2 linked regions of the Roseisolibacter agri genome follow. The protein of the gene in region 2 binds, or shares a complex with, the protein of the main gene of each other region. Links are inferred from orthologs where the notes say so. Each region holds a gene or a part of one and is shown on either strand. Other genes may lie near its edges.

What was found.
Region 1: the proteins of lplA (region 2) and gcvH are in contact, whole or in part, in a crystal structure (PDB 3A7A), measured with the Escherichia coli proteins. The link is inferred for Roseisolibacter agri from one-to-one orthologs.

The regions. Positions count from the first base shown.
Region 1 is NZ_BRXS01000004.1:128,917-140,351, forward strand. Bases 8,575-11,435 are described here. They hold gcvH (glycine cleavage system protein GcvH), read right to left. Parts: upstream 10,268-11,435; coding sequence 9,881-10,267; downstream 8,575-9,880. Other genes in these bases: gcvP (aminomethyl-transferring glycine dehydrogenase), read left to right, coding at 8,575-9,801; coaE (dephospho-CoA kinase), read right to left, coding at 10,336-10,950; folE (GTP cyclohydrolase I FolE), read left to right, coding at 11,116-11,435. Also shown: rosag_RS12690 (ABC transporter ATP-binding protein), read right to left, coding at 1-810; rosag_RS12695 (acetyltransferase domain-containing protein), read left to right, coding at 991-2,208; rosag_RS12700 (ABC transporter permease), read right to left, coding at 2,205-3,050; rosag_RS12705 (ABC transporter permease), read right to left, coding at 3,047-4,021; rosag_RS12710 (peptide ABC transporter substrate-binding protein), read right to left, coding at 4,038-5,744; rosag_RS12715 (lipoate--protein ligase family protein), read right to left, coding at 5,900-6,700; more of gcvP, read left to right, coding at 6,877-8,574. UniProt on the Escherichia coli protein: The glycine cleavage system catalyzes the degradation of glycine. The H protein shuttles the methylamine group of glycine from the P protein to the T protein.
Region 2 is NZ_BRXS01000005.1:266,443-277,925, reverse strand. Bases 5,342-8,250 are described here. They hold lplA (lipoate--protein ligase), read right to left. Parts: upstream 7,341-8,250; coding sequence 6,342-7,340; downstream 5,342-6,341. Other genes in these bases: rosag_RS16805 (hypothetical protein), read left to right, coding at 7,524-8,250; rosag_RS16815 (PadR family transcriptional regulator), read right to left, coding at 5,659-6,000; rosag_RS16820 (ABC transporter permease), read right to left, coding at 5,342-5,646. Also shown: rosag_RS16825 (ADOP family duplicated permease), read right to left, coding at 1-2,391; more of rosag_RS16820, read right to left, coding at 2,845-5,341; more of rosag_RS16805, read left to right, coding at 8,251-8,501; rosag_RS16800 (hypothetical protein), read left to right, coding at 8,594-8,971; rosag_RS16795 (peptidylprolyl isomerase), read right to left, coding at 8,981-10,813; rosag_RS16790 (BlaI/MecI/CopY family transcriptional regulator), read left to right, coding at 11,016-11,408; rosag_RS16785 (M56 family metallopeptidase), read left to right, coding at 11,413-11,483. UniProt on the Escherichia coli protein: Catalyzes both the ATP-dependent activation of exogenously supplied lipoate to lipoyl-AMP and the transfer of the activated lipoyl onto the lipoyl domains of lipoate-dependent enzymes.

The sequences.
Region 1 (11,435 bases), on a different replicon or contig from region 2:
CAGCCGCTCGCGTCGCTCGCCGAGGCGGGGCACCGCCGACAGCAGCCCTTCGGCGTAGGGATGGTGCGGCGCGGCGAACAGCGCCTCGACCGGCGACTCCTCGACCACCTCGCCGGCGTACATCACCACGACGCGGCGCGCGACCTCCGCGATCACGCCCAGGTCGTGCGTGATCAGCACGATCGCGGTGCCCAGGCGGCGCTGCATCTCGGCCAGCAGCTCGAGGATCTGCGCCTGGATCGTGACGTCGAGCGCGGTCGTCGGCTCGTCGGCGATGACGACGGCGGGATTGAGCACGAGCGCCATCGCGATCATCACGCGCTGCCGCATCCCGCCCGAGAGCTGGTGCGGATACTCCTTCGCGCGGCGCTCCGGGTCGGGGATGCCGACCGCCTCCAGCATCGCGACCGCGCGCACCCATGCCTGCTTCGCGCTCGTGCTCTCGTGCACCCGCACCACCTCGGCGATCTGGTCGCCGACCGTGAAGACCGGGTTGAGCGCGGTCATCGGCTCCTGGAAGATCATCGCGATCCGGTTGCCGCGGATCGCGCGCAGCTCGCGGTCGGGGAGCGCCAGCAGGTCGCGGCCCTCGAACAGGACCTGGCTGCCCGCCTCGATGCGGCCGGGCGGGCGGATGAGGCGCAGCACCGACAGCGCGGTGACCGACTTGCCGCAGCCGCTCTCGCCGACGACGCCCAGCGTCTCGCCCGGGTGGACGTCGAGCGACACGCCGTCCACGGAGCGGGCGGTCCCCTGCTCGGTGTGGAACCAGGTGCGCAGGTCGCGGATCGAGAGGATGGGATCGGTCACGCCGCGCAACTTAGGACCGGGGAGCGGGGCGCAGAAGCGGCGGACGCCCACCCGGCGCCCCCCTGCGTGTCAGAAGGGCGCCAGAGGGAGGTCCGACGTCGGTGGACGCCATTCCCGCGACGGTCGCCGCGTCCGAGGTTGCGCCGTCCCTGCCAGCGACCGCCCCTTCCCGACGCGCCGATGACCGCCACCCTCTCGCCGCGCGCGATCAGCACGGTGCCCCGCGCCGCCGCGACCGCCCGTCGGCTGGCAGCCGTGGACGCGCTGCGCGGCGTGGCGATGGTCCTCATGACGCTGGACCACGTGCGCGACTACTTCGGCGACGCGTCCGTGAACCCGACGACCGCCGCGACGACGAGCGTCGCGCTGTTCCTCACGCGCTGGGTCACCCACCTCTGCGCGCCGACCTTCTTCCTGCTCACCGGCACCGGGGCGTACCTGTCGGCGAGGCGGCGCGACCCGGCGGCGCTGTCGCGCTTCCTCGCGTCGCGGGGACTCTGGCTGCTGGTCCTCGACACGGTGGTGCTGCGCTGCCTCGGGTGGCAGTTCAACGTCGACTTCCAGGTGACGCTGCTGCTCGTGCTCTGGGCGCTCGGATGGGCGATGCTCGTGCTCGCGGTGCTGGTGCGCTGGCCGGCGCGCGTGGCGGGCGCGTTCGGCGTCGCGATGATCGTCGGCCACAACCTGCTCGACGGCGTGCGCGCGGAGTCGCTCGGCGCCCTCGGGCCGCTGTGGATGGTGCTGCACCAGCCCGGGCTCCTGTTGCCGCCGCCGCATGCGGTGCTCGTCGCGTACCCGCTCGTGCCCTGGGTGGGCGTGGCGGCGGCGGGCTACGCGCTCGGGGCGGTGTTCGCGTGGGAGCCGGCGCGGCGGCGCGCCTTCCTCGCGCGGCTCGGCGCGGCGTGCGCGCTCGCGTTCCTCGTGCTCCGCGCGGCGAACGTCTACGGCGACCCGCGCCCGTGGAGCGTGCAGGCGGCGCCCTGGCGCACCGTGCTCTCGTTCCTCGACACCACCAAGTATCCGCCGTCGCTGCTCTTCCTGCTCATGACGCTGGGGCCCGCGCTGCTGCTGCTCGCCGCGCTCGACCGCCGCGTGCCGCGATGGCTCCGCCCGGTCGAGGTGCTGGGGCGCGTACCGCTCTTCTACTTCGCGATGCACGTCGTCCTGATCCACCTGCTCGCGGTGGCGGCGTGCTGGTGGCGCTACGGCGCCGTGCACTGGATGTTCGAGTCGCCCACGCCGGATCGCTATCCGTTCACGCAGCCGCCCGGCTGGCCGTCGCCGCTGCCGGTCGTGTACGCGGTATGGGCGCTCGTGGTGGTCGCCCTCTGGCCGCTCTGCCGCTGGTTCGCCGCGGTGAAGGCGCGGCGCCGCGACTGGTGGCTCGGCTACCTCTAGCGGCCGGCGTCGCCGCGCGGGTCGAAGCGGTCGCGGAGCGCGTCGCCCAGCGTGCTGGCCGCGAGCACCGTCGCCACCACGCACGCGATCGCCACCGCAGCGGTCCAGGGCGCGTCGAGCAGGACGGGCGCGCCGTCCATGATCATGCTCCCCCAGCTGGCGCGCGGCGGCCGCACGCCCAGCCCGAGATACGAGAGCCCGGCCTCGAGCGCGATCACGTCGCCGAAGATCATCGAGCCGGCGATGGCGAGCGTGCCGAAGGCGTGCGGCGCGACGTGGCGCAGCAGCACGCGCGTGCGCGACGCGCCCAGCGCGGTGGCGGCGAGCGCGAAGTCGCGGCCGTGCATCGCGCGCACCTGCGTGCGCACCAGGCGGCTGGTGCCGAACCAGCTCACCGCGCCCACGACGGCGGCGAGCATCGGCGGCGAGAGGTTGCCCCACAGCGCGACGATGACGAGCAGCAGGAGCAGGCGCGGGACGCCGAGCGCGACGTCCACGAGGCGCATCATGAGCGCGTCGACGCGCCGGCCCGCCGAGCCGGCGAGCCCGCCCCACGCGGCGCCGAGCGTCACCGCGACCAGCGCCGCGAGCCCGCCGACCGAGAGCGAGACGCGCGCGGCGTGGAGCGTGCGACTGAGCACGTCGCGCGAGAAGGCGTCGGTGCCCAGCGGGTGCGCGGTCGAGGGCCCCTGGTTCTGCAGCGCGACGAGGTCGAACTGCCGCGACGGGTCATGGGGCGCGAGCACCGGCGCGAGCAGCGCGATCACGACCAGCACGAGCAGCGCGGCGAGCGGCACCGCGATCGCCGAGCGCGCGGCGCGCGTCCGTGCCGTCGTCGTCATGCGCGCTCCCGCTGCCGCGGGTCCACGAGCGCGACCAGCACGTCGGCGAGCAGCGAGCCGAGGGCGACCGCCGCGCTGCCGACGATCACCGCGCCGGTCACGAGCGCGTAGTCGCGCGCGGCGACGGCGCGCGTGGCGACGAGCCCCATGCCCGGCCACGCGAACACGGACTCGGTGACGACCGCGCCGCCCACCAGCGCCGGCAGCGCGAGGCCGAGCAGCGTGACGGTGGGCGCGAGCGACGCGCGCAGCGCGTGGCGGAAGAGGACGCGCCGCTCGGAGGCGCCCTTCGCGCGCGCGGTGCGCACGAAGTCGTCGTCGGCGACGTCGCGCAGCGCGCCGCGCTGGTGGCGCGCGACGATGGCGGTCCAGCCGAGCGCCAGCGCGACCGCGGGCAGCACGAGATGGCGCGCGCGGTCCACCACGCGCTCCCACGGCCCCGCGAACGAGTCGAGCACCGGGTCCGCGATGCCGCCCGACGGCAGCAGCGCGAGCTTGAGCGCGAACAGGGTCACGAGCGCGAGCCCGAGCGCGAACTCCGGCGCGGCGTGCAGCGCGACCGCCAGCCCGCCGAGCGAGCGCGCGACGCGTGCGCGCGGCCGCCAGGCCTGCCAGGCGCCGAGCGCGATCCCCGCCACGAGCGAGAGCAGCAGCGCGGTGCCCACGAGCAGCACGGAGCGCGGCAGCGCGTCGCCCAGGACCTCGCGCACGGGGCGCTGCTCGGTGAACGACCATCCGAGGTCGCCGCGCACGGCGGCGCCCACGTAGCGCACGAACTGCTCGGAGGCCGGGCGATCGAGGCCGTACTTCGCGCGCCACGCCGCGCGCACCGACTCGCTGACCGTCGGGTGGTCGAGCGTCGCGGCGATCGGATCGCCGGGCGCGGCGTGCAGCAGCGCGAAGGTCACCGTCGCCGCGAGGGCGACGACGGCCAGCGCGTGGAGCAGGCGTCGGAAGACGAGGGCGAGCACGCGGATCGACGGTCGGTCAGCGCACGCCGATCCGGTCGCGCCCGATCCGCTCGCCGAGCGGGATGGACCACCGGTCGAGCTCCGCCCACCAGCCGTCGGCGCGCAGCCCCTGCAGCCGGATGCGGCGGTGCGCGCCGGCGACCAGCCGCGGCTCGAACAGCCAGATCGCCGGTGCGTCGTCGACGATCGTCTGGTAGGCGCGCAGCCAGTGCGCGCGGCTCCTGGCGGGCGCGCTCGCGTTCAGCGCGCTGTCCACCGCGGCGTCGAAGACGGTGCTCTCGTAGCTGCCGTAGTTCGAGCCGCCCGTCGTGCGGGCGCCGATCATCCCCCACGTCTGGCGGATGTTCGCCGGGCTCGGGTCGGTCTTCCAGCCGCCCATCGCGGCGTCGAAGCGGCGGTCGTTCAGGCGCTCGACGAACACGCCGATGTCGAGCGGCTCGACGGTCACGCGCGCGCCGAGGGCGCGCAGCTGGTCCTGCACCTGGCTCGCGAGGCGCTGGCGGATCTGGCTCGACGTCGGCACCACGACCGAGAACGCCAGCGGCACCCCGCCGCGCTCGCGCACGCCGTCGCCGTCCGCGTCGCTCCAGCCGAGCGAGTCGAGCAGCGTGCGCGCGCGCCCGACGTCGTAGGGGATCTGCTTCAGCTGCTTCCAGTCGGGGAAGATCGCGCGGGGCACCGGGCCGACCGCCGCGTACGCGAGCGAGTCGAAGACGTTGCGCACCACGCGCTCGCGGTCCACGCCCATGGTCAGCGCGCGGCGCAGCTCGCGGTCGGCGAACAGCGGATGCGCCGCGCCCGAGCCGTCGGCCGCGCGCAGGTTGAACTGGAGGAAGCCGTAGTCGAGCGACGGATACGGCACGAGGCGCAGCGCGCGGTTGCGCGACATCTCGCCCAGCGTCTCGGGGCGCAGGTTCTCGAGGAAGTCGGCGTCGCCGCCGAGCAGGCGGATCGTCGCCGTGCCGAAGTCGGGCGCGAACGCCCACACCAGGCGGTCGAGCGACGGACGCCCGCGCCAGTGGTCGGACACCGCCTCCAGCTCGACGCGCTGCGCGCGCTCCCAGCGCCCGAAGCGGAAGCGGCCGCTCCCCACCGGCTGGCGCGCGAACGCGCTGGTCGCGAGCTGGCCCGGCGCCACGCCGCGCAGCAGGTGCTCGGGCAGCACGTACAGGTGGTAGACCGCGTCGAAGAACTGCTGCGGGCTGCGGCGCGCGAACCAGAGCACCGCGGTCGCGCTGTCGGGCGCCGAGATCGAGTCGACGTTGGCGAGCAGCGGCGCGACGGGGCTGTCGAGCCGTGGGTCGGTCGTGAGCCGGAAGCTGAACGCGACGTCGCGCGCGGTGACGGGCTTCCCGTCGTGCCAGCGCGCGCGCGGGTCGAGCGCGAAGCGCACCGAGAGCGAGTCGCGCGCCCACTCCCAGCTCTTCGCGAGCCGCGGCTGGAAGCCTGCGTCGCCGACCGTGTTGAGCGTGCTGTCCAGCTCCGCCAGCCGGTCGAACAGCTGCGTGTAGATCGCGGCGGCCTGCGGCAGCGTCGAGAGCACCGGGAGCAGGCTGCTGGGCTCCGCGGCGGCCGCGATGACGACCGTGCCGCCGGTCGCGGCGTCGCCGCCGGACGGGGCCGCGCGCTCGCAGCCGGCGAGCGGCAGGAGGGCGAGACACGCCGCGCCGGCGGCGCGTGCGAGACGGAACGACCGGGAGGGCCGGGAGGAGAGCGGCGACACGACGGGGCGACGGGCGGCGAGCGGTGGCGGGGCGCGGCGCGCCCTCGCAGGCAGGACGACTGACGGGCCGAACGGCACCGCGCGCAAGCTGCGCGGGCCGCCGGCCCGCCGGTAGTGTGCCGGAGGCGTGCCGTCCAGGTGGGCGTGCGCGGCGATTATCTGCGCCAGGTCCAGCGGCCGTCGCGGTAGTGCGCCGCCCGCGCGCCCGCCGCGGCGTCGAGGGCCGCCAGTTCGCGATCGTCCAGCAGCGTCGCGTCCGGGTCGAGCAGTGCGCGGGCGGCATCGAAGAGGGCGGCCGTCACCTCGTCCAGCGGCGGCATGCGGCCCAGCGCCTCGCCGAGCGTCGCGGGCGGTGGGACCGGAGGCAGCGGGCGCGTCGCCAGCGTGCCCACCGTCGTCTGGTCGTCGGCCAGCAGGATGGAGCCGTGCTGCAGCAGCGCCCCTTCCTCCCGCCACTGGGCGCTGCCGACCAGCTTCCGCGCCCCGTCGGGACCGTCGAGCACCAGCTCGCCGCCGGTCGGGACCTCGAAGCAGGGCGCGCCGTCCGGAAGCGGGGCGCGGCCCGCGGGCACCGCCTCGCGCGCCGGCACGCCCATCGCCCGGAGCGCCGCCAGCAGCACGGCATTGATGCGCGCGTAGGCGGCCTTGAGCGGCGCGTCGGCCGGCGCCAGCACGCCCAGCGGCGCGGTCACGGCGTACGTCACCTCGCGCCAGTGGAGGATCGCGCGGCCGCCCGTGGGCCGGCGCACGACGTCGATCCCGCGCTCGGCCAGCCGGTCGGGATCGTAGAGCCCCGCGGCGCGCTGATTCCGCCCGAGCGAGAGCGTCGGCCGCGCCCACGCGTAGGCGCGCACGTGGACCTCGCCCGTCTCGCGCGCGCGGGCGAGCAGCGCGTCGTCGAGCGCCATGTTCAGCGCGCCCGGCAGGGGTGGGGAGGGGAGGAGGCGGACGCGCACGGACGGGAATCAAGGCGGCGCAGTCGCTTCGCGGAACCTTCGGGCGCCCGTTAGCTTTCCATGCTGTCGCGCCCGACGCCTCGGTCCCCTCGGTCCGCCGAACGGTCTGCCGCTGGCGCGGCGCGCGCTTCCGCGCGATCCCGTCCACCCGGGGCCCAGCGCCCTCGAGCCTTCGCATGACGTCGACCCGCCCCCTGGCCGCCGCACTCGAGCCCGACACGTTCGTCAGCCGCCACGTCGGCCCGAGCGCGGCCGAGCAGCAGGCCATGCTCGCCGCCCTCGGCTACGACTCGCTCGACGCGTTCATCGACGCCGTCGTCCCCGCGAACATCCGCTTCCGCCGCACGCTCGACATCGGGCCCGCGCGCACCGAGCACGACGTGCTCGCCGAGCTGCGCACGATCGCCGACCGCAACATGGTCTGGCGCTCGTACCTCGGCATGGGCTACCACGGCACGCTCACGCCGCCCGTCATCCAGCGCAACGTGCTGGAGAACCCGGGCTGGTACACCGCCTACACGCCCTACCAGGCCGAGATCGCGCAGGGGCGCCTGGAGGCGCTGCTGAACTTCCAGACCATGGTCATGGACCTGACCGGGCTGGAGATCGCGAACGCGTCGCTGCTGGACGAGGGCACCGCGGCCGCCGAGGCGATGGCGATGAGCTACGCCGCGAAGGGGAAGCCGGGGAAGGAGACGTACTTCGTCGCGAAGGACTGCCACCCGCAGACGATCGAGGTCGTGCGCACGCGCGCCGCGGCGCGCGGCGTGACGGTGGTGGTGGGCGACGCGGCGACCTTCACGTTCGGGCCCGAGGTGTTCGGCGCGCTGGTGCAGTATCCGGCGACCGACGGCGCGGTGCGCGACTACCGCGCGTTCTGCGAGCAGGCGCACGCGGCCGGCGCGGTCGTCACCGCCGCCTGCGACCTGCTGTCGCTGACGCTGCTGGTGCCGCCCGGCGAGTGGGGCGCGGACGTGGCGGTCGGCAACTCGCAGCGCTTCGGCGTGCCGATGGGCTACGGCGGCCCGCACGCCGCGTTCCTGGCGACGAAGGACGAGTACAAGCGCATGCTGCCGGGCCGCATCATCGGCGTCAGCCGCGACGCGGACGGCAAGCCGGCGCTGCGCATGGCGCTGCAGACGCGCGAGCAGCACATCCGCCGCGAGAAGGCGACCAGCAACGTCTGCACGGCGCAGGTGCTGCTGGCGGTGATGGCGGGCATGTACGCGGTCTGGCACGGCCCCGAGGGGCTGACGCGGATCGCGCGCCGCGTGCACGGCTACGCCAAGGCGCTGCAGGCGGGGCTCGAGCGGCTCGGCTTCCACGTCACGCACGAGGAGTACTTCGACACCGTCTGCGTCGAGGTCGGGACGCACGGGCAGCAGGACATCCTCGACGCCGCCGCGGCGCGCCGCATCAACCTGCGCGTCGTCGAGCCGGGCGTGCTGGCCATCGCGCTGGACGAGACGGTGGGCGCGCAGGACGTGCTCGACGTGCTGTCGGCGTTCAACGGCGGCGCCGACGTGGACGCGACGGTCGACGCGCTGCTGGAGGAGGCCGACCCGCGCTTCGACGAGCGGTTCGCGCGCACGAGCGCGTTCCTCACGCACCCGGTGTTCTCGACGCACCACAGCGAGACCGAGATGCTGCGCTACCTCCGCAAGCTGGAGGGCCGCGACCTGTCGCTCGCGCACTCGATGATCCCGCTCGGCAGCTGCACGATGAAGCTCAACGCCACCGCGGAGATGATCCCGGTGACGTGGCCGCAGTTCGGCCAGCTGCACCCATTCGTGCCGCCCGCGCAGGCCGCGGGCTACCGCGAGATGTTCACGCAGCTGGAGCACGACCTGGCCGAGATCACCGGCTTCGCGGCCGTGTCGCTGCAGCCCAACGCCGGCTCGCAGGGCGAGTACGCCGGGCTGCTGGTGATCCGCGAGTACCACCGCGCGCGCGGCGAGGCGCACCGCGACGTGTGCCTGATCCCGCAGAGCGCGCACGGCACCAACCCGGCGAGCGCCGTGATGGCCGGGATGAAGGTCGTGGTGGTGGGCACCGACCAGCACGGGAACGTGGACGTCGCCGACCTGCGCAAGAAGGCGGCGGAGCACTCGTCGCAGCTGGCGGCGCTCATGATCACGTATCCGTCCACGCACGGCGTGTTCGAGGAGGCCGTGAAGGACATCTGCGCCATCGTGCACGAGCACGGCGGGCAGGTGTACATGGACGGCGCGAACATGAACGCGATGGTCGGGCTGGCGCGCCCGGGCGACATCGGCGCCGACGTCTGCCACCTGAACCTGCACAAGACGTTCTGCATCCCGCACGGCGGCGGCGGCCCGGGCATGGGCCCGATCGGCGTCGCGCCGCAGCTGGTGCCCTTCCTGCCGGGCCACCCGGTGGTGGACGTCGGCCACGCGCAGGCGATCGGCCCGATCTCGGCCGCGCCGTGGGGGAGCGCGAGCATCCTCCCGATCAGCTGGGTCTACGTCAAGCTGATGGGCGGCGAGGGGCTGGCGACGGCGACGAAGGTCGCGATCCTCAACGCGAACTACACGGCGCACCGCCTGCGCGACGCGTTCCCGGTGCTCTACCGCGCGCAGAACGGCACGGTGGCGCACGAGTGCATCGTCGACACGCGCGTGGTGAAGGCGGCCAGCGGCGTCGAGGTCGAGGACATCGCGAAGCGCCTGATGGACTACGGCTTCCACGCGCCGACGGTCAGCTTCCCGGTGGCGGGCACGCTGATGATCGAGCCGACGGAGAGCGAGTCGAAGGAGGAGATCGACCGCTTCTGCGACGCGCTGATCCAGATCCGCGAGGAGATCCGCGAGATCGAGGCGGGGACGCTGGACCGCGCCGACAACCCGCTGAAGAACGCGCCGCACCCGATGACGCGCGTGATCTCGGACGCGTGGGCGCACGGCTACTCGCGCGAGCGCGCGGCGTTCCCGAGCGAGTTCACGCGCGAGCGGAAGTTCTGGCCGTTCGTCGGCCGCGTGGAGAGCGCGTACGGCGACCGGAACCTCGTGTGCAGCTGCCTGCCGATCGAGACCTACCAGCTGGAAGGCGCGGCGGCGTCGCTGGCGCAGGACACGAACTGACGCGGCGGTTCCGCGAACGGCGAAGGGGGGCTCCGCGCGATGCGGAGCCCCCCTTCGCGTATCCGGTCACCCGCTCTGCTCAGCCGATCAGCGACGAGTACGCGCCGGCGTCCATGAGCGCCGAGCGGTCGGCGTCGGCGGCGACGCGCACCTTGATCATCCACCCGTCGCCGTACGGGTCCGTGTTCACGAGCGCGGGCTCGCCGTCGAGGCGCGGGTTGACCTCGACGACCTCGCCGGCGACGGGCGCGTAGAGCTCGGACACCGCCTTCACCGCCTCGATCGTCCCGAAGACGTCGTGCGCGCCGAAGCTGGTGCCGGGCTTGGGCAGGTCGACGTAGACGATGTCGCCGAGCTCTCCCTGGGCGTAGTCCGTGATGCCGATGACGACGACGTTCGGGTCGTCGGTCGCCTTCACGTACTCGTGCTCCTTGGTGAACTGCAGCTCCTGCGGGATGTTGGCCACGGCGTGCTCCTGGCGGGGATGGCGGGGGGACGATCGCGCGTCAGTCTAGGCGGGACGCGCGGGCGGCGTCAAGGAAGCGCGCGCCTGCTGCGCTCCTGCAGCGCCTCCCACACGGCGTCCACGCGCGCGGCCAGCTCGGCCCGCGTGCCGTCGTTGTCGATGACGTAGTCGGCGCGCGCGCGCTTGAGCTCCGCGGGCATCTGCGCGGCGAGCATCGCCATCGCCTCGGGCTCGCGCAGGCCGCGGTCGTGCACCAGCCGCTCCAGGCGCACCGTGCGCGGCGCGTCCACGAGCACGATGGCGTCGAACTCGCCGGCGAGGTCCTTCTCGAACAGCAGCGGGATGTCGCAGACGACGATGGCGTCGCCGCGCGCGCGCGCGGCCGCGACCGCGGCGTCGCGCAGGCGCCCGACCTCGGGGTGCACGATCCCGTTCAGCGCCTCGAGCTCCCGCGGGTCGCCGAAGACTCGGGCGCGCAGGACGCCGCGGTCCAGGACGCCGTCGGGGGCGAGGACGTCCGCGCCCCACCGCGCGACGATGCGGGCGAGGCCGGGCGTGCCGGGCCGGACGGCCTGCCGGGCGAGGACGTCGGCGTCGACCAGCGTCGCGCCGTGCGCCGCGAGCTGGCGCGCGACGGTAGACTTGCCGCTGGCGATGTTGCCGGTCAGCCCGACGAGCAGCATGCGATCAACATGGTCGTGCACGGAGCGGGAGAGCGCGGGCGGCGGCGCGCGCGAGAAGCTACCGAGCGCCCCCGGGACGTCAACGGCCGAGCGGGCCCGGCGACGTCCGGAGCGTCCCTTGCAGCCCGTGGTGGTACACCGCCGTCCACGAGACCGTCATCCCTCATGTCCGACGACTCCGCATCCGACGCCAGCACCCTCCCGTCCGACCGCACGGCCGAGCTGGAGCGGACCACACGGCGCATGCTCGCGCTGCTGGGGGAGGACCCCGACCGCGACGGGCTGCTCCGCACGCCCCACCGGGTGGCCGAGTCGCTGCAGTGGCTCACGCGCGGGGCGCACTTCGAGGTCGCGGACGCGGTGGGCGACGCGCAGTTCGACGTCGCGCACGACCAGATGGTGCTCGTGCGCGACGTCGAGTTCTACTCGCTGTGCGAGCACCACATGCTGCCGTTCTACGGCCGGGCGCACGTGGCCTACGTGCC
Region 2 (11,483 bases):
GCGCTTGCGGCGCGCCGCGAAGTGCGCGATGACGCCGTAGATCCCGACCGCGCCCAGCACCAGCGCCAGCGACGAGAGCAGCGCGAGCAGCGACATCACCTGGCGCGCGGGGCCCACCGCGGCGTCGAGCACGCGCGACATCGTGGTCGTGCCCTGCACCGCGAACTCCGGCGCGACGGTCGTCACCGTGCGGCGCGCGTCGTCCAGCACCGCCTCGGCGCTCGCGTCGTCGGCCGTGCGCAGCACCAGCGATGCCGACGCGCCGAAGATCGGCGCCTGGCCGGCGAGGTAGTACACCGTCGCCTCGTCGTCGTCGGTGAGGTTCCCCTCGGCGACGTTCGAGACCACGCCGACGATGCGCTGCGGCGCGCCGAAGCCGCCCACCAGCCGCCGGCCGATCGGGTTCTCGCCGGGGAAGTGCTTCTTCACCAGCGCCTCGTTGACGACGATCGACATCACCACGTCGACGCTGTCGGCGTCGGTGAAGATGCGGTCCGTGTTGTCGAACAGCCGCCCGTCGCGCAGCCGGATCCCCATCGTCTCGAAGTAGTTCGGCGTGACGATGCGGAAGTACGTGTTCGTCCCCTGCCCGCCCGCGTCGCGCCCCTCGACGCTGAGGGGGAAGCTGTCCCCCTGGCCGCGCAGCGGGAGCTTCATCGCGACACCGACCGCGCGCACGCCCGGCAGCGCGGCCATCGCGCGCGAGATCTCGTCGAGCGTCTGCCGGCGCGGCCCCGCCCCGAGGCTGCGGTTCGACATCACGTCGACCACGGCCAGCCCCTCGGTGCGGATGCCGGGATCGATCGCGTAGAGGTTGGAGACGCTGCGCACCAGCAGCGCCGCGCCCGACGCGATGAGCATCGCGAGCGCGACCTCGGTGACGACGAGCGCGCCTTCCAGTCGTCCGCCGCGCCCCTGGATGCCGCCGGTGCGCGCGCTCCCCATGCGCGCGCGCAGGTCGCCGCGCCAGAGGGAGATCGACGGCACGAGCACCACCAGCAGCACCGCCGCCAGCGCCAGCACGAGCGCGGCCACGAACATCGTCCAGTCGAAGCGCGCGCTCTCGGCCCACGCGCCGATCGGCAGCGCGCCCGCGAGCAGGCGGAAGCCGAGCGCCGCGAGCGCGCCACCGACCACCGCGGCCAGCACGCCGACGAGCAGTGCCTCGACCACGAGCTGCTGCGTGAGGCGCCCGCGGTTCGCGCCGAGCGCCGAGCGCACTGCGAGCTCCGACGACCGGCCCTCGACCTGGCCGAGCATGAGCGCCGCGACGTTGGCGCACGCGATCAGCAGGATGAGCCCCATCACGACGAGCGTCGCGAGCAGCGCCGGGCGCATGGAGCCGAGCAGCTCCTGGCGCAGCGGCGTGACCGCGGGATCTTTCGTCTTGTCGCCCGCGGTCGAGTACTGGAAGCGGCCGGCGAGCGTCTTCGCGAGGCTGGCGAGCTGCGGCTGCATCGCGTCGACGCGCACGCCGGGCAGCGTGCGGCCAGTGAGCGAGTAGCTGCCATTGCGCCCCTGGGGATTGAGCGGGCGCGCGTGCCAGAGGCGCACCGCGGGATCCGGGAACCAGAAGCCGCGCGGCATGACGCCGATCACCGTGCGCGGCGCGCCATCGATGGTGAGCCGCTTGCCGATCACCGACGGCTGGCCGCCGAGCTCCTGCCACAGGCCGTAGCTGAGGACGACGACGGGCTCCGCGCCCTGCGCGTCGTCGCCCTCGCGGAAGCCGCGCCCGAGCATCGGCCGCGCGCCCAGCACGTCGAACAGCTCCCACGACGTCTGCCGCGCGGGGAGGAGGCGCGTCGGCCCGCCGTCCTCGCCGCGGAGGATCACGTCGCTCGGCCGGTGCGCGGCGACCTGGCGGAAGCCCGGGATCTTCCCGCGCAGGAAGAGGAACTCCTCCTCGGTCCACCAGCCGCCCATCCAGAGCGTGCCCACCTCGTCGGCGTGCGCGTAGGGCAGCGGGTCGAAGAGGAGCGGGCGCGCGACGCCGAAGACGGCCGCCGAGCCGCCGATCCCGAGCGCCAGGGTGAGGACGGCGAGCAGCGTGTAGGCGCGGCGGGTGCGCAGGCGGCGCGCGGCGAAGCGCGCGTCCGAGATCCAGCTCTTCAGCATGGGCCCTCCGGGCCGATAGGCGTTCGCGCGGGGCTCGAATCCGGTCCACTCGCGCCACCACGTCCAGCCGAGCAGCGCCGGCGCGGAGCGCAGCGCCTGGCGCCAGAGCCAGCGGCTGGCGGCGGGCTGCCCGCCGGCGGCGGCGTGCTCGCCGTACTCGGTCGCGAGGTCGGCGAGCACCTCGTCGCGCTCCGCGCGCGGCAGGAGCGCGCGGAGGATCGCGAGCGGGAGCCGCGGCAGCGGCGGCGGGTGACGGACGTCGGGGACGGGCATGTGACAGATTCTACATTGTAGAATGCGACCGCGCACGCGGGCCCGCGTGGGGGTCGAGCGTTGGACCGACGGACTTCACGGATGGTTTACTCGGGCTGCGGATCCTGCTTCCCCGCTCGAGAGCCACCATCGTGCCCAGCCTGTTCGCCTTTGGTGAGGATACGGATGCTCCGGATCGGAACGGATCCTCCGGATCGCTCCGTGTGGCGCACGGGACGTCGCCGCCACGCGGAGCGATCCGAAGCATCCGCTACATCCGAAAAATCCGTATCCTCTCCAAAGGCGAATGGGGTCGGCGCGCCGGACCCTGAACGGCATTGGACAGGATGACAGGATGACGAGGAGGCTCCGCACCGGCGCTTGGAGCAGCGCGCCACGCGGAGCCTCCTCGTCATCCTGTCATCCTGTCTTCTTGCAGTTGTCGTTTGAATCGGCAGCCCGCAGTCCGCCGCCCTACTCTCCTCGCAGCGCCCCCGCCGGACTGACCCGCGCCGCCCGCCGCGCGGGCACCCAGCCGGCCGCGAACGCCACCACGCCGAGCACCAGCACCGCCGCCGCCACCGCCGTCGGGTCTTGGCCCTCGAGGCCGAAGAGCAGCGAGCCCGCCGCGCGCCCCGCCGCCAGCGCGCCGGCCACGCCGACCACGCTCCCCACCAGCACCATCCGCCCCATCTGCCCCAACACCAGCGCCCGCACGCGTCGCGCGTCGGCGCCGAGGGCCATGCGCACCCCGAACTCGCGCGCGCGCTGCGCCACCGTGTACGCCAGCACGCCGAACAGCCCTACCGCGGCCAGCAGCGTCGCCAGCGCCGCGAAGCCCGCCGACAGCGCGCCCACCATCCGGTCCAGGAAGACGTTCTCGCGCGCCTGCTGGTCCATCGGCTTGAGCAGCGCCACGGGCAGGTTGCGGTCGACGCGCGCCACTGCCGCCGGGATGCCGCGCAGCACCTGCGACGGCGCGCCCGCCACCCGCACGTAGAACATCGCGGCCGTCACGGTGCTGTCCTGCCGCTGCGGCGTGTACAGGATCGGAGGCGGCGCGTCCTTCACGCCGCTGTAGTGCGCGTCGCGCACGAGCCCCACGATCTCGACGTCGTACGTCCCCTCGGGCGTGCCGTCGTCGCGCGCGAGGCGCTTGCCCACCGCGTCGCGGCCGAGGTTGAACTTGCGCGCGAACGCCTCGTTCACCACCGCGACCTTCGGCGCGCCGATGCGGTCGCCCGCCCCGAACTCGCGCCCCGCCACGAGCGGGATCCCCATCGTGCGGAAGAAGCCCGGGCCCACGCTGTTCAGGCGCGTGTTGACGTCCGTGTCCGGCCCGCGCGCGAAGCCCTCGACGCGCACGTTGCCGCCGTTGTTGCTCCCCGTGAGCAGCGGCGTGCCCGATGCCGCGACGCCCACGACGCCCGGCACCGCCGCCACCTCGTCCTCCGCGCGCGCCAGCGCCGCGTGCGCGCGCCGCGCATCGTAGCCGCTGAGCTGCGGCAGCAGCGCGAACTGCACCACGCGCCGCGTCTCCATCCCCAGGTCCACGCGGCCGACGTTCTGCAGGCTGCGCACGAAGAGCCCCGCGCATCCCAGCAGCGCGACCGATATCGCGATCTGCGCCGTCACCAGCGTGCTGCGGAAGCGCGACGCCGCGCGGTGCCCGCCCGGGATCTGCCCCGCGCCGCTGCGGATCGCCGTCACCAGCTCCGAGCGCGTGCCGTGCAGCGCCGGGAAGAGCCCGAACAGCAGCCCCGTCGCCAGCGACACGACGCCCGCGAACACCAGCACCGACGGCCGCAGCTCGAGCGACAGCATCGCCCCGAAGCCCACCGACGCTGCAGGGATGAACGAGCCGATCACGCGCAGCATCCCGTACGCGACCACGATGCTCACGAGCCCGCCCACCACCGCCAGCACCAGCGACTCGGCCAGCAGCTGCAGCACCAGCCGCCGGCGTCCCGCGCCGAGCGACATGCGCACGGCCATCTCGGCGGCGCGGCCGGCGCCGCGCACCAGCAGCAGGTTGGCGATGTTGGCGCACGCGATCAGCACGACGAGCCCCGTGATCGCGAACAGGAACACGAGCGGCGTGCGCGTCGAGCCGCGCAGCGTGCTCTGTCCGTGGCGGCCGTCGGTCACGGCGACCTCGCGCGCGAGGAAGCGCGCCTTCGTCGTGGCGCTCATCTCCGCGTGCAGCGGCAGCTCGAGGTCGCGCAGCAGCGGACGGTAGACGGTGGTGAGCGCCGCCTGCGCCTGCGCGATCGACGTCCCCGGACGCAGGCGGCCGAACAGGTACGCCCAGTAGCGCGTGCGGCTCGCGAAGTCGCTGCTGGGGCCGAAGAACGGATCGAGCTCCGCGGCCTGCAGGATCGGCACGAACACCCACGGGCGCAGGCCGAGCGTGGTGCCCTGGAAGCCGCGCGGGGCCACGCCGACGAGGGTCAGCGGCTTCCCGTTCACGAGCAGGCGCTTGCCGATCACCGTCGGATCGCCGCCGAGCTGCGATGTCCAGTAGTCATGGCTGACGACGGCGACCGCGTGCGCGCCCGGCGCGACGTCGTCCGCGGGGCCGAGCAGCCGCCCGAGCGCCGGCGTGAGGCCGAGCACGGAGAAGTACGAGCCCGAGACGAACACGCCGTCGCCCTGCGCGGCGCGGCCGTCCACGGCGACGCTGGCGAGGAAGAGGCGGTGCGCGGCGACGCCGGACAGCCCGCTCTGCGTCGCCTGCTGCAGCGCGCGGAACGTCGGGAAGCTGAAGACGTCCTCGCACGCGCCGGACTGGTTGCACTGGTCGTTGCCGGGCTTCGGCCCGGGCGCCGACAGGTTCACGAGCTGCTCGGGCGCATGCACCGGGAGCGGCTGCAGGAGCAGCTCCTCGAACACGGAGTACGCGGCCGCGTTGGCGCCGACGCCGAGCGCGATGCAGACGACGGCGACCGCGGTGAAGCCGGGCGCGCGTCGCAGCCCGCGCAGCGCGAGCCGCAGGTCCTGCGCGATGCTGCCGAGCGTCTCGCGGAAGCGGAGGCGATCCTCGCGACGCGCGGCCGAGGCGTGCAGGCGCTCGCGCGCCTCGTCGAGGGAGCCGAAGCGCCGCTCGGCCTCCGCGCGCGCGGCCTCGGGCGACATCCCCTCGCGCGTCAGCTGCTCGGCGCGCAGCTGCAGGTGGAGGCGGATCTCCGCGTCGGCGTCGTCGTGCGCGAGGTCGCGGCGGAGGACCGCGAGGCGGAACAGGCGCCGGATGCCGGGCCGGATCTCGGAGTGTGACATCGCCGTCCCTCCTCAGGCCGGCCGCGGCGCGGCGGTCAGGATGTCGGTGACGGTGGCCGCGTAGCGCACCCATTGCGCGGTCTCCGCGGCGAGGTGCGCGCGGCCGGCGTCGGTGAGCCGGTAGTAGCGCGCGCGCTGGTTGTTGGCGGTCACGCCCCACTCGGCGGCGGCGAGCCCGCGCGCCTCGAGGCGGTGCAGCGCCTGGTAGAGGGCGGAGTCCTGCACGCCGAGCGCGCCGCCGGACCGGCCTTCGAGCCAGGCGGTGATCTCGAAGCCGTGCATGGGGGTCCACGACAGCGCCTTGAGGACGAGCACGTCGAGGGTCCCCTTCACGAGGGGGAGGGCGTCGGCCACGGGGCCTCCAGAGTGAGGGTACAGACTCTGAGGGCCTTACGGGCCGTGTGCTTTTCGGTTTCGGGGGCTGGTCTGGCGCGCCGGCGGGGGCGGCGGGCACGGGCTCCGGCTCCCAGCGATCGCGGCCGCTGCGGAGCCTCACTGCTGCGCGTGAGTCTCCTTGCTGCGATCGAGGTCGCCTCCGCCCGCACCCGCCGCCCCCGCCCCATGTCCCGAGTGCGCGCAGCGCGACGAGGGACCTCGGGGTTCGCACGCAGCACGCAGCACGCAGCACGCAGCACGCAGCCGTTCAGGATCCGCAGTCCGCAGCGCCGTCGGAACGGAGAGTTGCAGCCGCGAGGTTACGGCGCCAGCAGATCCAGCACGTCCTCCTGCGCCACCTCCCCCACGTAGTCCGCCACCGCCACGCCTTCGAGGGCACGCGCGATCGCGTCGCGCTCGTAGCGCACGCCGCGCAGCAGCGCCTCGAGGTCGGCGACGTCCAGGCGGCCCATGAAGTCGCCGAAGATGCGCGCGGACTCGATGCGATTGTCGCGCACGTCGAGCCGCACGTCGATCTCCCCCACCGGGAAGCGGCGCGCGCGCTGCACGTTGCTCGGCGGGTTCTCGCCGTAGTTCCACGTCCACGCGCCGTACTTCGACTCGACCAGCGCGTGCACCGCGGCCCAGTCGTCGTCGGTGAGCGCGAGCGTGGGAATGCGCGCGCGGTCGTGCGTGCCGAAGATCTCGTCGAGGATCAGGTCCTGCAGCGCGCCGACGTCCAGCGGCGCCGCGAGGAACTCCGAGATGTTGGCGACGCGGCTGCGAATGCTCTTCACGCCCTTGCTCTCGACCTTGCCCGGCTTGGGGCGCAGCGCGGCGGTCACCGCGTCGAGATCCGAATCGAGCAGCAGCGTGCCGTGGCTGAACATGCGCGTGGGCGTCGCGAACTGCGCGTTGCCCGAGATCTTGCGGCCGCCGGCGAGGATGTCGTTGCGGCCGCCCAGCTCCGCGGGGACGCCGATCTTCTGCAGCGCGGCGATCACGGGCCGCGTGAAGTGGTCGTAGCGGCTGAAGCGCCCGTGCACCTCGGGCGTCATGAAGCTGAAGTTCAGGTTCCCCAGGTCGTGGTAGACCGCGCCGCCGCCCGACACGCGGCGCACCACCTGCACCTCGCGCGCGGCCACGACGTCGGCGTCGATCTCCTCGATGGTGTTCTGGTTGCGGCCGATGATGATCGCGCGCGCGTTCACGTAGAACAGCAGCACGTCCTCGTCGGCGGGCCGGTTGCGGAAGACGTGCTCCTCGAGCGCGAGGTTGACCTGTGCGTCGGTGATGCCGCGGTTGTCGACGAAGAGCATGAGGTGGCCTGATGGATGGTGACGCAGCGGAGGCGCGCGCACGTGCGCTGCCGGCCACTGCCCGCCGCGTCCCGCCGTTGCCCCGCGCGAGACACTCGAGCCGGAGCGGGAATGTTAGCTACCGCCCGCGCCGGCCGACCGGCCGCGCGCACGGTAGCGACCCATCACCCAGGAGACGCCGCAGTGCACGTCAACCTTCGCAGGGCTTGGGCGACCCTCGTCACCGCGACGAGCCTCGCCGTGGCCGGATGCGCGTCGGATCTCGCCGCCCCCACCGGGCCGGCCGCGGCCACCACCGCGGCCGCGCCGGCGATCGGCACCTTCCGGCCGTCGGTACAGGTGGCCCAGGACAGGCAGCAGCGCGTGTTCACCGGGCCGCGCGGGCGGCGCTTCACCATCGACCACGCGACCGCGCGGATCACCGACGACAGCGGCCGCGCGGCGCAGCTGAACGACCGGCAGCTGCGCATGGTGGAGCGGTCGCTCGACGACATCGCCGCCTTCGAGGCGCGACTCGCGCGGCTGCAGCGCGACCCCGGCTTCCGCGGGCGCATGGAGCGCGCGAGCCGCAACCCGCGGAAGGTCCTGGTGCGCACGCACGCGGCGACGGCGCCTGCGGCGGCGGGCGGCGCGAAGCGCGCGGGCTCCGCGCTCGCGCCCGCGGCGTCGCCCGTGCGCGCGGCCTCGGCGCTGCGCCCCGGAAGCCCGACGCTCGCGCTGGCATCGGACGCGTGCACGGACCTCGAGCTGGCGATCTACGCCACCACCGAGGCGTACCAGAGCGCGGTCGACGCGTTCGAGCAGAACCTGCTGGAGCTGGTGACGCTCGGCTGGGACTGGAACAACGGCGAGTGGGTTTGGTCGCCCGAGAGCTACCTCAGCCAGCTGGCGTCGTGGGAGATGAAGCAGACGGTGCTCGCCGCGACGATCTCGATGCTGCGCGTCCAGCTGGACATCATGGCGGTGCAGTACGACATGATGGGCTGCTGGGACCAGCCGCCGCAGGAGCCGGGGACGGGCACGCCCGGCACGGGCGGCGGAGGCGGAGGCGGCGGCACCACGCCGACCTGCCACGAGGAGTACGTCATCGTGGAGGTCAGCGACGACGGCGGCATGACGTGGTACATCTACTGGGAAGGCTGGGCGGAGGTGTGCGAGTAGCGGGCGGCACGCGCCAACGTCCACGCGAGCTTCCTCGGCGGCGGCGGGTGCGGGACGGCCCGCCGCCGCGTCACGACACCACCACGAGTCCGATGCACGCGACCCCGACACCCGCCGCCTCCCACTTCCTGCGCGCGCTTCGCACGATCGCCGTCCTCGCAGGCCTGCTCGTCGCGCGCGACGCACCGGCCCAGACACCGCGCCTCGAGGCGCGACTCAGCGGCACCGCGACGTTCCGGCAGCACGGCGACACCGTCTGGTTCACCTCCACGGCGCGGACGCCCGCGGCGGCGTACGTCTTCCTGCTGCGCGGCGACACCGCAGTCCTGCTCGCGCCGAAGGTCCCGCAGCCGGTCATGCCGAGCTTCGGGCGCACGCTGCGCGACATGGTGCGCGAGGCGCAGGAGCGCGAGGCGCTGATGCGCCGGCTCGACGTGCTGGGCGTGCCGAGGACGCGGCGGTCGCCGTGAGCGTCCCGGCTAGTGGATGGTGACGCGCCGGATGCGCGCGCCTTCCTGCATGCGGTCGACGACCTCCATCCCGCGCACCACCTCGGCGAACACGGTATAGTCGTGGTCCAGGCGGACGTTGTCGACGGTGTTGAAGTAGAGCTGCCCGTCGCCCGTGTCGCGCCCGCGCGTCGAGACGCCCACCGTGCCGCGGCGGTTCTCCAGCCCCACCTCGTCGCGCGTGAACGGACCGTCGCCGACGTACTCGTTGGCGCGCGGGCTGCCGCCCTGCACGACGAAGAAGGGCGCGATGCGGTGGAACGTCAGCCCGTCGAACCAGCCCGCGCGCGCCAGCCGCACGAAGCGCCACGTGTTCGTCGGCGCGTCCATCGGGAAGAGCCGCAGCTCGACGCGGCCGCCGTCGGCCATCTCGATGGTCGCGCCACGCACGCCACGCAGCTGCGCCACGGTCGGCACGGGCGGCTCGGGCAGCGGCGCGGGATCGGCGCGCACGCCGGTGAGCGCCGCCGCCTTCCGCGCGATCTCCGGGTCCCAGTCGCGCGCGTAGCGCGCCGGCACGCCGGCGCCGAGCGCCTCCACCAGCGCCATGCGCGCATCGCGCTCGGTCTCGCGGCGGCGCGCGGTCATGCGGTCGAGCGCCTCGACCAGCGCGGGCGTCGCGGTCGGCGCGCCGGCCAGCGCCTTCGCCGCCGACATCAGCTGCTGCGCCGCGTCGGTGCGCAGCGCGGCGACGTACGTCGCATCGTCCAGGTGGCCCGTGAGCGCCGAGAGCCCATCGATGGCTTCGCTCGCGACGTTCGCGTCCGCGTCGCGCGCCAGCCGCCGCAGCGTCGTCGTGTCGGCCAGGCGGCGCGCCGCGCGCGCGGCATGCACGCGCGCGAACGGATCGCGGCTGGCGGCCACGCGCGCGAGCTTCGTCCGCGCACGCGCCGGCGCGACGGCGGCCAGCGACACGAGCGCGCGCGGCGACGAAGACGCTTCCAGCACCGCGACGGCCGCCGCGTCGTCGGTGCACTTCGCCAGCGCGTCCGTCGCCGCCAGCGCCACGTGCGCGTTCGGGTCGCGCGTGGCCGTCACGAGCGCGGGGCACGCCGCCAGCGCCACTGCGCGGTAGCGCACGATGGGTGCGGGGTCGGTGATCATCGCGGCCGTCGCGGCCAGCGCGCGCACGTCGCCGCTCGCGTCGCGGCGCAGCGCCGCCAGCTCGTCGGGCGTCGCGCCGCCGGCGGCGATGCGCGCGGCGGCTGCGGTGGCGCGCACGTCGGTCGGCAGCGCGGCGGTCGTCGCGACCTGCTGCAGCCGCGCCGCCACGGCCGCCGGCACGAGCCCGCGCGCGGCGCGCTGCCGCGCGAGGAAGAACAGCCCGCGCACCGCGCCGCGCAGCGGCAGCTGCGCCGCGAGCGCCTCCGCCGTCGCCGCCACGTCCGCGCTGTCGATGCGCACGCGGCCCGCGTTCTCCGCGATCTGCCCGCGCACGGACGCGTCGGGCTCGCGGCCCAGCTTCGCGAGCAGGATCGCACGCGCCCGCGCCGCGCCCTCGCCGCGCTGCACCGCCTGCCCCACCGCGTCCGCCGCCGCGCGCCGCACCGTGGCATCGGTGTCGTCCAGCGCGCCCGCGACGTCGTCCAGCAGGTCGGGCCGCTCCCAGCGCCCGAGGCCGCGCACGGCCATGCGGCGCAGCGTGGCGTCGCCCGCGCCGATCCCCGCCCGCAGCGTCGCCGGGTCGGCGGCGGTGGCGCCGCGCGCGTCCTCGGCCCGGATCAGGGCGTCCAGCGTCGGGGCCTGCGCGGGCAGGGCGCCGGCGGTGAGGCTGAGGGCGAGCAGTGCCGCGATGGGGCGCATCGTGACGTGGTGGGGAATGGAGGCGATCGGCGCCGCGGCGCCCGGAGAGTGGCCAATGGAAGGTGGCCGCGCGGCGGCCGCAACCGAAGGGTCCGGAGCGCCCGGCGGCCGCAGCCGGAAAACTCGCTCTTGACGGGCGGTGATTCCTGCTGAAATATCAGCACGGTTGATTTTTCAGCACGCCCCTCACGCGGACCCCGCCGTGACCAGCCAGCCCGAGACCCTCGACCTGTCGCGACGCGAGCGCCAGGTGATGGACATCCTCCACCGCCGCGGCGAGGCCACGGTGGCCGAGATCATGACCGACCTCCCCGATCCGCCCACCTACTCGGCGGTGCGCTCGGTCGTGCGCATCCTCGGCGAGAAGGGGCTGATCCGGCATCGCGACGACGGCCCGCGCTACGTCTACTTCCCCGCCACGCCGGCCGAGTCGGCGCAGGAGCGGGCGCTGGCGCACGTCGTCAGCACGCACTTCGCCGGCTCGCCCGAGCAGGCCATCACCGCGCTGCTCCGGATGTCGGACGTGGACCTCAGCGACGCCGACATCGCGCGGATGCGCGACAGCATCCGGCGCGCGCGCGACGACGGGAGGTAGGCCGATGCTCCCCGCTTCCCTCGTCCTGCTGCTCGCGAAGGCGACGCTCGTGCTCCTCGCCGCGTGGGGCGTGAC